Regions from separate parts of the Nonomuraea sp. NPDC004354 genome, predicted to be linked through region 3. Evidence: riboswitches for the same ligand, from Rfam matches in the RefSeq annotation. Region 3 holds a riboswitch; each other region holds the start of a gene.
What was found. A riboswitch is a leader RNA that binds a small molecule or an ion and turns the genes downstream of it on or off. The one in region 3 is predicted to bind cyclic di-AMP.
Positions count from the first base shown of each region.

Region 1: it holds a riboswitch for cyclic di-AMP, as region 3 does, so the genes downstream of both, ACWENQ_RS01460 (hypothetical protein) here and ACWENQ_RS05035 (C40 family peptidase) in region 3, are expected to answer to the same signal.
Region 2: it holds a riboswitch for cyclic di-AMP, as region 3 does, so the genes downstream of both, ACWENQ_RS00470 (C40 family peptidase) here and ACWENQ_RS05035 (C40 family peptidase) in region 3, are expected to answer to the same signal.

Region 1 covers NZ_JBSGDV010000001.1:312,150-316,593, reverse strand. Annotated here, with positions in the region: gene ACWENQ_RS01470 (hypothetical protein) at 1-312, shown strand, start outside; gene ACWENQ_RS01465 (alpha/beta hydrolase) at 269-1,141, opposite strand; gene ACWENQ_RS01460 (hypothetical protein) at 1,187-2,056, opposite strand; cyclic di-AMP (ydaO/yuaA leader) riboswitch at 2,217-2,351, opposite strand; gene ACWENQ_RS01455 (hypothetical protein) at 2,677-3,048, opposite strand; gene ACWENQ_RS01450 (roadblock/LC7 domain-containing protein) at 3,073-3,444, opposite strand; gene ACWENQ_RS01445 (hypothetical protein) at 3,474-4,277, opposite strand; gene ACWENQ_RS01440 (roadblock/LC7 domain-containing protein) at 4,279-4,444, opposite strand, start outside.
Region 2 covers NZ_JBSGDV010000001.1:118,356-122,799, forward strand. Annotated here, with positions in the region: gene serA (phosphoglycerate dehydrogenase) at 1-762, shown strand, start outside; gene ACWENQ_RS00465 (hypothetical protein) at 1,091-1,213, shown strand; gene ACWENQ_RS00470 (C40 family peptidase) at 1,431-1,919, opposite strand; cyclic di-AMP (ydaO/yuaA leader) riboswitch at 2,082-2,225, opposite strand; gene ACWENQ_RS00475 (3-isopropylmalate dehydrogenase) at 2,326-3,378, shown strand; gene ACWENQ_RS00480 (branched-chain amino acid aminotransferase) at 3,588-4,444, shown strand, end outside.
Region 3 covers NZ_JBSGDV010000001.1:1,077,812-1,082,255, forward strand. Annotated here, with positions in the region: gene ACWENQ_RS05025 (NlpC/P60 family protein) at 1-873, shown strand, start outside; gene ACWENQ_RS05030 (LysR family transcriptional regulator) at 837-1,766, opposite strand; cyclic di-AMP (ydaO/yuaA leader) riboswitch at 2,107-2,249, shown strand; gene ACWENQ_RS05035 (C40 family peptidase) at 2,323-2,859, shown strand; gene ACWENQ_RS05040 (hypothetical protein) at 3,013-3,828, shown strand; gene ACWENQ_RS05045 (M48 family metallopeptidase) at 3,825-4,444, shown strand, end outside.

The sequences.
Region 1 (4,444 bases), 770 kb from region 3:
GACGCCGCGCCCGTGGTCCCGGTCTCCCGCCTGCCGGGCGATCGCGTCACGCTGAGCGCCCGGCAGTGGGAGGTGCTGGTCCACGCCGACGGCACCGCGACACCGCTGCAACTGGCCAGGCGGCTGGACGCCACGGCCTACACGGTGCTGCTCGCCGTACGGGAACTGGCGGCGGCCGACCTGCTCGTCAAGCCCAGGAGGGCGCCCGCGCTGCCCAAGCGGGTCCCCGCGCCGCCCGGCACCGAGATGCGGCACGAACCGGCGGACCTCAGCCTGCTGCGGCGGCTGCGGAGCGCGCTTGAAGATCTGTGATCGCGTCCATGACCTGCTCCCACAGCGGGCGGGGCAGGTCGTGGCCCATGCCCTCGAAGGTCATCAGCCGCGCGCCGGGGATCGCGGCGGCGGTGGCCCGGCCGCCGGAGACCTGGACCAGCGGGTCGGCCTCGCCGTGGACCACCAGGGTGGGCACCCGCACGCCCGCCAATCCCTCGCTACGGTCGCCTGAGGCGAGGATGGCGGCCAGTTGCCTGGTGGTCCCGGCGGGATCGTGGTCGCGGTCGAAGGCCAGGCCCGCCAGCCGGGCGACGCGCTCGCGGTCGAGGGGGTAGCCGGGCGAACCGATCACCGACCAGACCTCCAGGGCCCGCTCGATCGCGCCCTGCCGGTCGGCGGCGGGCGGGCCGAACAGCGCGGCCATCGCCTCGGGGGTGGGCGGCCCGGCCTCGGGGCTGGGCGTCGACATGATGGAGGTCAGCGTCAGCACCCTGCCGGGGTGCCCGATGGCGAGCGCCTGGGCGATCATGCCGCCCATCGAGATGCCCACCACGTGCGCGGCGGGCCAGCCGAGCGCGTCCATCAGGCCCGCCGCGTCGCCGGCCATGTCGCTCAGCAGGTACGGCGCCGCCGCGCCGGGGGTGAGGTCGGGCACGCCCGCCTCGCGGAAGTGGGTGGAGAGCCCCACGTCGCGGTTGTCGAAGCGGACGACGTGGTGGCCCCTCCTGGAGAGCAGTTCGCAGAACTCGTCGTCCCAGTGGACGAGCTGGGAGCCGAGCCCCATGATCAGCAGAAGGGGCCTGTCTTGGGGGTCACCGATGGGGTCGTAGGCGATGTCGATGCCGTTGGCGCGCGCCATGAGCGTCATGCGAAGCAGAATCTCATTCTGTTTCGCATGACGACAAGAGGGAGATCAGCGGGAGACGACCTTGCGCAGGTGGTCGCGGCCCAGGTAGCCGACGCCGCCGACGATCGCGAGACCGCCGATGAGGGCCAGCGCGGTGCCGGTGTGGCTGTCGTCCTCGGTCGCGCTCCGGGCGGCGGTGGTGCGCACCGGGCCGTCGAAGGAGGCGGGCCTGACCGACGCGGCGGCGGCCGTCGTCCCCTTGGACTCCTGCTCGTCCGCCTCACGGGCGGCGACCAGCTCGGCCTTCTTGGCGGCCTGCGCCTTCTTGGCGGCCTCGGCCTTCTTCTTCTCGGCCAGGGCCAGGTAGTCGACCGGCGGCTTGGCCGGGTTGTGGTCCATACGACCCCACGCGCCGGTGGAGAAGGCGACGGGGTGGTTCTTCTTGCCCACGCCGTCACCCCACTTGGTGATGACGTACTGGACCTTGATGTGGCCCTGACCGCCGTTGCCGTTCACCATCAGCGTGTCGGAGTTGAACTCGCCGCCGGTGAGGTAGGCGAAGGTCTTGGCGTCGAGGTCGAGCATGACGCCGCTGCTGGAGGGCACGCCAGGACCACGGTCACCCACGAAGAAGGGGGCCTTCTTACCCTTGTAGACGACGTAGCCTTCGGTCATGAGGGGCCAGCTCGGGCTGGCTGCCAGGCCCTTGCGCATCGGGATGCCGCTCGCGGGCAGGCCGGTGTCGCCGGCGCGGCCGGAGGAGTCGTCCCAGAAGTAGGAGGCGGTGGTGCCTCCCTGGAGGAGGGTCCGCTGCTGGGTGGTCCGGGCGAGGTCGGGCTCCGTGGGCTCGGCGAGAGCGGCGGCGGCGCCGGAACCGACGGCGAGGGCGGTGGTGACGAGCAGGGCGGAAGCGCGCATGCCAAAGCGGCGGGTCATGAAAGTCCTTTGTGCGAGGGATAGGAAATCCGCGCTCACATGAAGATCAGGCAAAGGCGTAGCCGGGCATGGGCCTAGCAGTCGCTACGCGAAAAGACAGAGCGCGAAAGGAAGCGGGGGGGAAGCGCCGCTCAGTTCGGGGGGCTGTCGTACAAGGGTGGTGTCCTCTCCATCTCGCCTACCGGGTTAGCTGACGGGTTCGGGCGTGGAGATGCCCTACCGGCACGAGGCCGGATTCACCCCAAAGAGATGGGTCCCCGGTTCCCGCAGTCGCGGGATTCGGCGCCGACCGGCCGACTCTTCCCTGGTGAAGAGCACGGTCACCGCTCGGTAACGCAAAGGACTCTATGGGCAAATCACCCCAAAGGCAAAAGCAAACCCATGAATCGGAAAGAGGATCTACCCTTTATCGTCACGATTCAGCAGGCGCGGAGAGCGCGGAAACCCCTGAAAAACAACGGGTTGCGCGGGCGCGGCAGGAAAGCCGATCAAGGGGATAAAAATCATGAAATCGGCAGCGGCGCCGGGGTAAAGCCGGAGTACACACGGCTGAAGAAGGCGCGGGCCGGTCGTACGGCACGCCCCGTGCCCGCCGCGCCGCGGACACGGGGCGTGGTCCGTCAGACCTCGAGCTTCTCCTCGATGCCGCGCAGCTGGTGGCGCGCCAGCGCCAGGTTCGCCCTGGTGCGGTCCAGCGCCAGGTAAAGGAAGAGTCCCTTGCCGCCCCTGCCGGTCATCGGCCTGATGATGTGGTACTGACCGGTCAGCGTGATGAGGATGTCCTCGATGACCTCCTTGAGGCCGAGCGACTCCATCGTGCGCATCTTCGCCTTGACGACCTCGGTGTTGCCCGCGGCGGCCACCTGCAGGTCCAGGTCCTTGGAGCCGCCGAGGGCGCCGAGCGCCATGCCGCTGCCGTAGTCGACCACGACGGCCCCGAGCGCGCCGTCGATCGCCATCATCTCCTTGAGCGAGACGTCCATGCTGGCCATGCGTTTCCTCCGTGTGAATGCGAGTCACTTTCGCGATGCGATGGCGGCGACGCTCGCCGCCGTCTTGCGACCCTCCAGCCGCAGCAGCCCGAGATTGGTGCCGGGCTCGGCCAGGACTGTGAGGACGATCGTGGGGCCGGCCGTGTAGAAGGCGGCGAAGCCCGCGCTGCCCGAGATGAGGGTCTCCTCCAGGGCACCCTTGCCGGCCATGACGGCCATGCGTCTGCTGAGGGCCAGCAGCGCCGCCGACAGCGCGGCGGTCTGCTCGACGTTGCCGCCCGTCAGGTCGCTGGCGATGGTCAGCCCGTCCACGCTGCAGGCGATGCTTCCGCTGACGTCGGGCGTACGCTCGCGCAACAGGATCATCTCCTTCAGCACCTCGTCCCGCAGCTCCACCGGTGGCCTCCTTCTGAGTGAGGGGAACCTCACGACAGCTCCTCCAGCGCCTTCTTCAGCCGCAACAGCAGGTTCACGTCGGTCGGGTCCGCGGTCACCACGGGCCCCAGGGGCAGAGCAGGAGCGTCGGGGTCGTGGCGCGGCCCGGCCTCCGGAACCCGGTCGACCCGTCGCGGCAGCGGCGGCGCCGTACCCTCCGGACGGGTGAGCAGCCCCGCCGCCGCCAGCCGCCGTACGGCCAGCAGCGTCGCGTAGCCGGGCCGGCCGAGCCTCATGGCCAGCTCCAGGGGGGTGGCCGCGCGGTCGGCGTGGACGAGGATCTCCCACTGCAGGTCGCTCAGCACGACACGGTGGCCCGGCGGCCGCCTGACCGGCGCGACCGGGGCGGTGTCCACGTCCGCCGACGGCCAGACGCGCTCCAGCTGGGCCCGCCTCCTGCCGCACTCGCGGACGATCTCCTCGACCTCGAAGAACCAGTGGGAGCCGAGCCAGTGCCGCTCCCCGGGCCGGAACTTGGGCCTGGTCCCGGTGACCGGCAGGAGGAAGTACGCCGCGTCGAGGACCGCGCCGAGCACGCAGTGCTGCAGCTCGCCCTTGGTGAGCATGCCGTAGTCGACCAGGCGCGCGCCGCCCTCGCGCTGGGCCCTGCGCAGGGCGGGCGCCGAGACCCTGCCGCTGGCCATCAGCACGTCCTCGGCCCTCGGCGTGTCCGCGCACTCCATGTAGGTGACCCGGCCGGCGTCCATGAAGATCGCGCCGGCCCGCCCCACCCGCAGGGCGCCCGTCGAGCGTTCTCTCGCCAGCCCGGCGAGCAGCGTGTCCAGTGCCGGCATGTCACGAGGTCAACTGTCCTGAGATGGCCTGCAGGCGGTAGCGGGCCAGCGCGAGGTTGGCCCGCTCCTTGTCCAGCCGCACGTAGATGACCAGCGGGCCCTCGAACGGCGTCACCACGTGGCGCACGAGATGGTGGCCCTTGTCGGTGGTGACGAGCATCTCGTCG
Region 2 (4,444 bases), 960 kb from region 3:
ACCCCGCACCTCGGCGCCTCCACCCACGAGGCCCAGGAGAAGGCCGGCACCCAGGTCGCCCGCAGCGTCAAGCTGGCCCTCGCCGGCGAGTTCGTGCCCGACGCGGTCAACGTCCAGGGCGGCGTCGTCGCCGAGGACGTCAAGCCGGGCCTGCCGCTGGCCGAGAAGCTGGGCCGCGTCTTCACCGCGCTCGCCGGTGAGACCGCCACCAAGCTCGACATCGAGGTCCGTGGCGAGATCGCCGCGCAGGACGTGCGGGTGCTGGAGCTGGCCGCGCTCAAGGGCGTCTTCACCGACATCGTCGAGGACGCCGTCACCTACGTCAACGCGCCGCTGCTGGCCAAGGAGCGCAGCCTGACCGTCGAGCTGGTCACCAGCTCCGAGAGCCCCGACTGGCGCAACGTCGTCGGCGTGCGCGGTGTGCTGGCCGACGGCCGCACCGTCTCGGTGTCGGGCACGCTGTCGGGGCCGCGCCAGATCACCAAGATCGTCGAGGTCAACGGCTACGAGATGGAGATCGAGCCGACCGACCACCTGGCCTTCTTCACCTACACCGACCGGCCCGGCATCGTCGGCGTCGTGGGTCACCTGCTCGGCGAGAAGGGCATCAACATCGCCTCCATGCAGGTGGCGCGGGACGTCAAGGGCGGCAAGGCGCTGATCGCGCTGACCGTCGACTCGGCGATCCCGTCGGACGTGATGGACCAGATCGTGGCGGAGATCGGCGCCGACAGCGGGCGCTCGGTCGACCTGTCCGATTGACGCTTCCCATGGAGAACGCCCTTCCGCCGCTCGGCGGGAGGGCGTTCTTTCTTTCCGCTGTCGTCTCGCATCGTGAGATATTCGGACGTCCAACGAGACAGCCTGGACCGTGCCAGGTACTTTGGTAGGGATGCGCTGGGTACTCGTACTTATTACCTGCCGCGACGGGGCCTGTTAGGGCAGGTCGACTACCCGTCGCGGTGAGCGGCGTTGCGTCGGCCTTAAGTCCCCTTTCGTCCGGTCCGTGATCCGGACCGCACGAGACCAGGCCCGGTCGGATTCGCGACCGGGATCCGACGTCCGATTTCACTCGCGTCCGCGAAACGAGATGAGCCACGTGTACGACATGTATCCATGGAACCGCGCCGACGACCACGAGGAAGAGGCCGCGCAGGCCCTCCAGACCGCCCTGGACCGCAGGGACAACGGCGGTTCCCCCTTCCCCGGCTGAGCGGGACCGCCCCTTTCCCCGCTGGGCGGGACACCACCCTTCCCCCGCTGGGTGGGACCACCCTTTTCCCCTGGGGGCGCCGGCCGGCTTCCCCCGTTGAGCGGGACCACCCGGTGGAGGTCCCCCTGCTCCACCGGGGAGACCCCGGATCCCCCTCCGGGCGCGCGTCAGCCCGGAAACCGCCTCCGGTTCCCGGGCTGACGCGCGCTCCGACGGGTCAGAACGTGGCTCGTAGCCCCACGGGCGCGGACGAGGACTTCGCCTCGACGAGTCGCGCCTGCTGCTTCACGCCCTTGGGGTCGGGCCGTACCGCGCCGACGAACGCCTGGCGCCGCCACGCGCTGAGCTTCTCCTCCTTCACCACGTCACCGCTGTGCGGCGCGTGCACCATGTAGCCGGGCTTGGAGATCATCCCGACGTGGCCCAGTCCGCTGAAGAAGACCAGGTCGCCGGGCTTCAGGTTGTTCCACGTGATCTTCTTGTCGTACGCCTGGTACTGGTCGGCGGCCACGCGAGGAAGCTCGATCCCCGCCTTCTTGTAGGCCTTCATCGTCAGTCCTGAGCAGTCGTAGCCGTTCGGCCCGGTGCCGCCCCAGACGTACGGCGTGCCCCGCTTGGCCATCGCGAAGTCGAGCGCGATCTGCCATGCGGGCTTGGGTGCCTTCTCGAGCTGGGCCTTCTTGATGTCCGCTCCGGTGAGGGTCACCGTACGAGCGGGGTCGTCCTGGACGGGCCGGTCGGTGCCGGGTTCGGCCGTGACCGGCTGCTTCAGGACCGGGGTGGGGGCGGCCGACGCGGGGGAGGCGGCGGCGATACCTGTGGCGAGGAGGCCGCCGACGACGGCAGCCGTGATGATGCGAGACAGGGGAATGTCCTTCCACGGGGCCGACCGGGTTAGCTGACGGGCTCGGGCGTGGAAGCCGCCCTACGGCATGGGGGTGCCGATTCGCCCCAGGGGGAATGGGTCCCCGGCTCCGTGCGAACGTCGCACCGGATTAGGCTGGCCGAGACTCTAACGAAAGGGTCAAAAGACCGCAAACACGACAAAACGCCGTGTCCGGACAATGAGATCAGGTGTTCGCCAGCCGAGACGACCCGGTAAGGTACCGGCCATGGAGTCGCGCAACATTCGTCTGGCCGTCATCCCCGGTGACGGGATCGGCACCGAGGTCGTCGCCGAGGGGCTCAAGGTCCTGGAGGCGGTCGGCGCCAAGATCGAGACCACCCACTACGATCTGGGCGCCACTCGCTACAACGCCACCGGCGAAACCCTGACCGACGAGACCCTGCAGGAGCTGCGCGGCTACGACGCCATCCTGCTCGGCGCGATCGGCGACCCCAGCGTCCCGCCGGGCGTCCTCGAGCGCGACCTGCTGCTGCGGCTCCGCTTCGAGCTCGACCACTACGTCAACCTGCGTCCGGTGAAGCTCTTCCCCGGCGTGACCACCCCGCTGGCCGACACCCGCCCCGAAGACATCGACATGATCGTCGTGCGCGAGGGCACCGAGAGCCTCTACGCGGGCGCCGGCGGCGTGCTGCGTCGCGGCACCCCGCACGAGATCGCCACCCAGGAGTCGCTCAACACCGCCTTCGGCGTCGAGCGCGTGGTCCGCTACGCCTTCGCCAAGGCCGCCGAGCGCCCCCGCAAGAAGCTCACGCTGGTCCACAAGACCAACGTGCTGACCTACGCCGGCGACCTGTGGATGCGCACCGTCAACCGGGTGGCCGCCGAGTTCCCCCAGGTCACGACCGACTACCAGCACATCGACGCGGCCTCGATGTTCTTCGTCAGCCAGCCCGAGCGCTTCGACGTGATCGTCACCGACAACCTCTTCGGCGACATCATCACCGACATCGGCGCCGCCATCGCCGGCGGCATCGGGCTGGCCGCCAGCGGCAACATCAACCCCGACCGGACCGCGCCCAGCATGTTCGAGCCGGTCCACGGCAGCGCGCCCGACATCGCCGGCCAGGGCAAGGCCGACCCCACCGCCACGATCCTGTCGGTGGCCATGATGCTCGACCACCTCGGCCTGACCGAGGAGGCGGCCCGCGTCGAGCAGGCCGTCGCCGACGACATCGTGGAGCGCCTCACCGGACGGGCCGGCCGTACGACGCACGAGATCGGTGACGACATCACCGCACGAGTAGCCGGCGGCGCCTGACCGCCTGCCACTCCAGCACCATAGGCGGCCTGGCGCCCTTCGGCCGGGTCCATACTGTCCGGGATCCGGCGAGCGCGTAGCCGCCTGGATACCACAATCAGCGCCTGGCGGCTCGCGAGAACGCCAGGCGTTTGCTGTAAGTTCCCGTTACCCGGTTCATCGCAAAATGGACTCAGGGCAAATCTCGCGGAAAGAGAAGGATTTCTGTCATGACCACCGCTCAGAAGCTCAGCTTCGATGTGCAGCTCTCCGACCACGCTCGCACCGCTGCGGAGCGCGAGCAGGTACTGGCGAACCCGGGGTTCGGACAGACCTTCACCGATCACATGATCTCGATCGACTACACCGAGGGCAGGGGCTGGCACGACGCGCGGCTCACGCCGTACGGGCCGCTCGTCCTCGACCCCGCCACCTCCGTCTTCCACTACGCGCAGGAGCTGTTCGAGGGGCTCAAGGCCTACCGCCAGGCCACCGGGTCGATCGTGACGTTCCGGCCCTACGCGAACGCCGGCCGCTTCAACGCCTCCTGCGTCCGCATGGCCATGCCGGAACTGCCCGAGGACACCTTCGTCGAGTCGCTCGACCTGCTCGTCCAGGCCGACCGCGACTGGGTGCCCACCACCGAGGGACACAGCCTCTACCTGCGGCCCTTCATCATCGCGACGCAGGTGGGGCTGGGCGTCAACTACCCGTCCAAGAGCTACCGGTACATGGTCATCGCCTCCCCCGCCGCCTCCTACTTCAGCGGCGGCGTGAAGCCGGTGTCGGTGTGGCTGTCCACCGAGTACACCCGCGCCGCCCCCGGCGGCACCGGCGCCGCCAAGTGCGGCGGCAACTACGCGGCCGCCTTCGTCGCCCAGCGTCAGGCCGTCGAGCAGGGCTGCGACCAGGTGGTCTGGCTCGACTCCAACGAGCACAGGTACGTCGAGGAGATGGGCGGGATGAACCTGTTCTTCGTCTTCGGCAACAAGCTCTTCACCCCCGAGCTGACCGGCACCCTGCTGCCCGGCATCACCCGCGACTCCATCCTCTCCCTGGCCGCCGACCTCGGCCTCGAAGCCGAGGA
Region 3 (4,444 bases):
CAGGCCAAGGCCAAGCTCGAGAAGCTCAACGACAAGGCCGACAAGGTCGTCGACAGGTACAACACGGCCACCGAGAAGTACAAGAAGGCCAAGAAGACCTACGACGGGCTCAACACCAGGTACAAGAGCAAGCTGGCCAGGGTGGCGGGCCTGCGTGCCGAGGTCGTCGGCATGGCGGTCAACGCCTACCAGGGCGTCGACGCCACCACCTGGTCCTCGCTGATGGGTGACGCCGACCCCACGGCGACCCTCGGCAGCATGGCGCTGATGGGCCAGATGACGGCCGAGCGGGCGCAGACCCTCGCCGCCTTCGACGAGGAGAACCGGCAGCTCAAGGCCGACAAGGAGGAGGCGCAGGGCGCGCTCACCGAGGCCGACAAGCTGCGCGACGACGTCAAGTCGGAGCGGGACAAGATCCTCGAGCTGGTCGAGCAGCAGAAGAAGCTGCTGCGCAGGCTCGGCGCCTACCGGGTGGGCAACCCCAACAGCACCGGCCTCAAGTACACCGGCTCGGCCTCCGGCAACGCCGCCGCCGTGCTGAGCTTCGCCTACGCGCAGATCGGCAAGCCGTACCAGTACGGCGGGACGGGCCCGGGCGGCTGGGACTGCTCGGGACTGACCCAGGCCTCGTGGCGGGCCGCCGGCGTGTCGCTGCCGCGCACCACCTGGGAGCAGTGGGCCTGGGGTGCCAAGCGCAGGGTCTCTCTCGACAAGCTGCAGCCCGGCGACCTCATCTTCAGCTCAGGGCTCGGGCACGTGAGCATCTACGCCGGCGGCGGCAAGATCGTGCACGCCCCCCAGACGGGTGACGTGGTGAAGGTCGCCAGCCTGTCCTCCTACGGCGGGCGGCTGGTCGGCGCCATCCGGCCGTAGGTCTCGCTCATCTCGCGCAGCACCCGCAGGTAGGCGCTCACCGCGGGCGGGCGGCCCGGCGCCGGCAGGACGGCGGCGCTGATCCGCCTGGCGGGCAGTCGCGGCGCGGGCTCGACCAGCCGGATGCCGGAGCGCACGGCCATGCCCGCGATCGACGGGTGGAGCATCACGCCCACGCCCGCCGCCACCAGGCCCTGGCGGCCGTTCCAGTCGTCGCACAGGTGGGCGATCCTCGGCGCGCGTCCCATCGCGGCCCGCAGCTGCGCGACGGGGGCCAGGCCGTCGGGGTGCGTGCCGTCGATCCAGGGCTCGGCGGCGAGGTCGGCCAGCCGTACCCGCTCTCCGGCCGCCAGCGGATGCCCGGCCGGCAGGGCGACCAGCAGCTCGTCGTCGAACAGGTCGAGCACTTCCAGCCCCGGGTCGGGGACGGGATCCCACGAGGTCAGCAGAGCGACGTCGGTGGCGCCCTCCGCCAGGCCGGCGGTGACGGGGCACGCGACGTCAGGGCCGCCGACCTTGAGGGAGAGCTCGACGCCGGGGTGGTCGGCGGCGAAGCGGCGGAAGCTCTCGGGCACGAACCTGGTGGCCGCGCTCGGGAAGGCGGTGACCCTGACCCGGCCGGTGTCGGCCGTGGCGAAGGCGCGCAGCCTGGTCTCGAACAGGCTCATGCCGTCGAGCACGGCCATGGCCTGCTCGATCGCCGCCCGGCCCGCCTCCGTCGGCTGGACGCCCCTCGGGCGGCGGTGGAAGAGCGTGACGCCGGTGTGGCGTTCGAGCATGGCGATCTGCCGCGAGACGGCCGGCTGGGTCATGGAGAGCACCTCGGCCGCTCCGGAGAACGAGCCGCGCCGTCCGACCTCCACCAGGACGCGTAGCGACCACCCATCAAGCATGCGCCGAGTGTATGTCGCAGGGATTAAGCCTTAATTCTCCTTATACCGGGAGTGTGAGGAAAGTAACGGATGCGATCTGACAGGTCGCCACAGAAGCAACTGTGAGCAGGGTCACATTCGGATAACGAAACCCGGTGTAGAGCAGCGACTCCTCTTCTGACAAGAACCAGTCGGTGATCTTGACAGCTTTGCCCGGCCTTTGCCTGGCCTTGGGGCGCCGGGTACGTTCTCGCATCGCGGCGACCAAGCCATGGCGCCGGAACCGCTCACCGGCCCCCCAACGGCCGGTGCACGCATAAAGATCCGCTGGTCGCCGCGCCGTAACCCCAGACAGGCATGCGCGGTCGACCCGCCGAGTCCGTGCGGCATGGAGCACGGAGCCGGGGACCCACGTTCCTGGGGTGAATCCGGCCTGCGGGCCGGAAGGGCGACTTCCCCGCCCGAACCCGTCAGCTAACCCGGTAGGCATTGGTGGAAGTCCCAAGGAGACATTCTGTCTACCCCCTCTAGCACAACCCGTCTGTCCTGCCTTGCCCTCAGCGGCGTCGTGGTGGCGATGGGAGGGATCGTCCTCCACGCACCCGCGGCGCAGGCGACAGTGACCCCGGCGACAGCGGCCCCCGCGACCACCACCCTGGCGACGACGACGACCGTGAAGACGGCGCCGGCCGTACAGGCGGGCGCGGCGTCGACGGCCGCGGCGACACGGCAGGCCAAGGCGGCTCGACAGCGGCTGAAGGCGGCCAAGGCCGTCGCCACCGCCAAGAAGCAGATCGGCGACCCCTACCGCTTCGGCGGCACAGGACCCGGCGCCTTCGACTGCTCGGGACTGGTCCAGTACTCCTGGGCCAAGGCCGGCATCAAGATCCCCCGCGTCACGTACAGCCAGTACGCGCGCATCAAGAAGAAGGTCAGGTGGAGCGATCTCAAGCCTGGTGACCTGATGTTCTTCCGCGGGAAGGGCCACGTCGGCATGTACGTCGGCAAGGGCCGGATGGTCCACTCGCCGAGCACGGGCAAGACCGTGCGGATCGAGAAGCTCGGCGGCTGGCGCAAGGCGTCCTTCGCCGGCGCGGTCCGCCCCGGCGCGTAGCCCTCGGCCGCCGGACGCCCGAAGCCCCGGCGCGTAGCCCCCGGCCGCCGGACGCCCGAAGCCCCGGCGCGTAGCCCCCGGCCGCCGGACGCCCGAAGCCCCGTCCATCCCCCTCGGACGGGGCTTCGGCCTGTCCGGGCTAGCATCACAGCCGTGGTGACCCGCAGAACCCTGCTGGCGGCCGCGCTGGCCGGACCGGCGATCTGCACGGTGGCCGGGTCCGCGGGACGCCGCCTGCCGCCCGAGGCCCGCGCGCTCGGCGAGTCAGGCGTCGTCGTCGCCTACGGCGCGCGCTCGCTCGTCGTCGGGCACCACACCGCCGCCGCCCTCCTGCGCGACCTGGCCACGCGGGCCGACGCGGCGGCCCTCACCGTCTCGGCGGTCCTGCGGCGCGCCGTACGGCCACGGGTCGTGGTGCCCAGGACCACCGCGGAGGCGGCCGCCCTCGCGGGCACGGGCCCCGTCGACGGGCTGGCCGCGCTGGCCTCGGCGGAACAGGTGATCGTCCTGCCCGGCGCCTTCGCGCGCCTCACACCCGTGGGCCGCGACGTCGTCCTCACCCACGAGCTGACCCACGTGGCCGCCGGAACGGAAGGGCGGCCCGTGTGGCTGCGGGAAGGGTTCGCCGACTACGTCGGCTACCTGCGCTCGGGACTCGCGACGCGGGTGGCGGCCGCGGAACTGGCGGCCGAGGCACGCGCGGGACGGCTGCCCGGCGCGCTGCCCGCCGACGCCGCCTTCGCGCCGGGCTCGCCCCGGCTCGCGCAGGTCTACCAGGAGTCATGGCTGGCCTGCCGCCTGATCGCCGCCAGGTACGGCGAGCGGGCGCTGGCCGACCTCTACCAGCGGGCCGCCGGAATGCGGCTCGGCCAGGCGCTCGAGCCGCTGGGCCTGTCGGTCCGCGCGCTCGTCGCGCACTGGCGGGAGTATGTCCGCAACGAGCTGACAGGCGCGGAGGGAGACGGATGAGGCGGCTGGATCGGCAGGCGGGCATCGCGTTGACGGTGCTCGGGGTGGCCATCCTGGTGGTCGTGGTGCTCACCACGCCGTGGGACGTCATGGCGGGGGCGCCCACGGTGCCGCCCGACCCCGCACAGGACTTCACCTCCGCCCAGATCGCCCGCTCCCGCGCCTTCGACGCGGCCACGAGCGTGGCCTCCTACCTGTCGCTCGGCCTGACCGTCGTGTTCGCCGGCCTGCTCGTGGCCACCCCCCTCGGCGCGCGGCTGCTGCGCGGGCTGAGGGGACCGTGGTGGCTGCGGGTCGTCCTCGGCGTCGTCGTGCTGACCGCCGTCGTCGAGGTGCTGCGCTGGCCGCTGGGCATGTGGTTCGAGACCGAGCTGCGCGCCTTCGGGCTGTCCACCCAGAACTGGTGGAGCTGGACGGGCGACCGGCTCAAGTCCATCGGCGTGCGCGTCGCGCTGCTGTCGGTCATGGTGCTCGCGATCGTCGGCCTGGCCAGGCGCTTCAGGCGGTGGTGGGTGCCCGTGGCGGCCGGCGCGTTCGTGCTGACGGTGGGCGCCTCCTTCGTCTACCCCGTCGTGTTCGAGCCGATCTTCAACGACTTCGCCCCGATGCCCGCGGG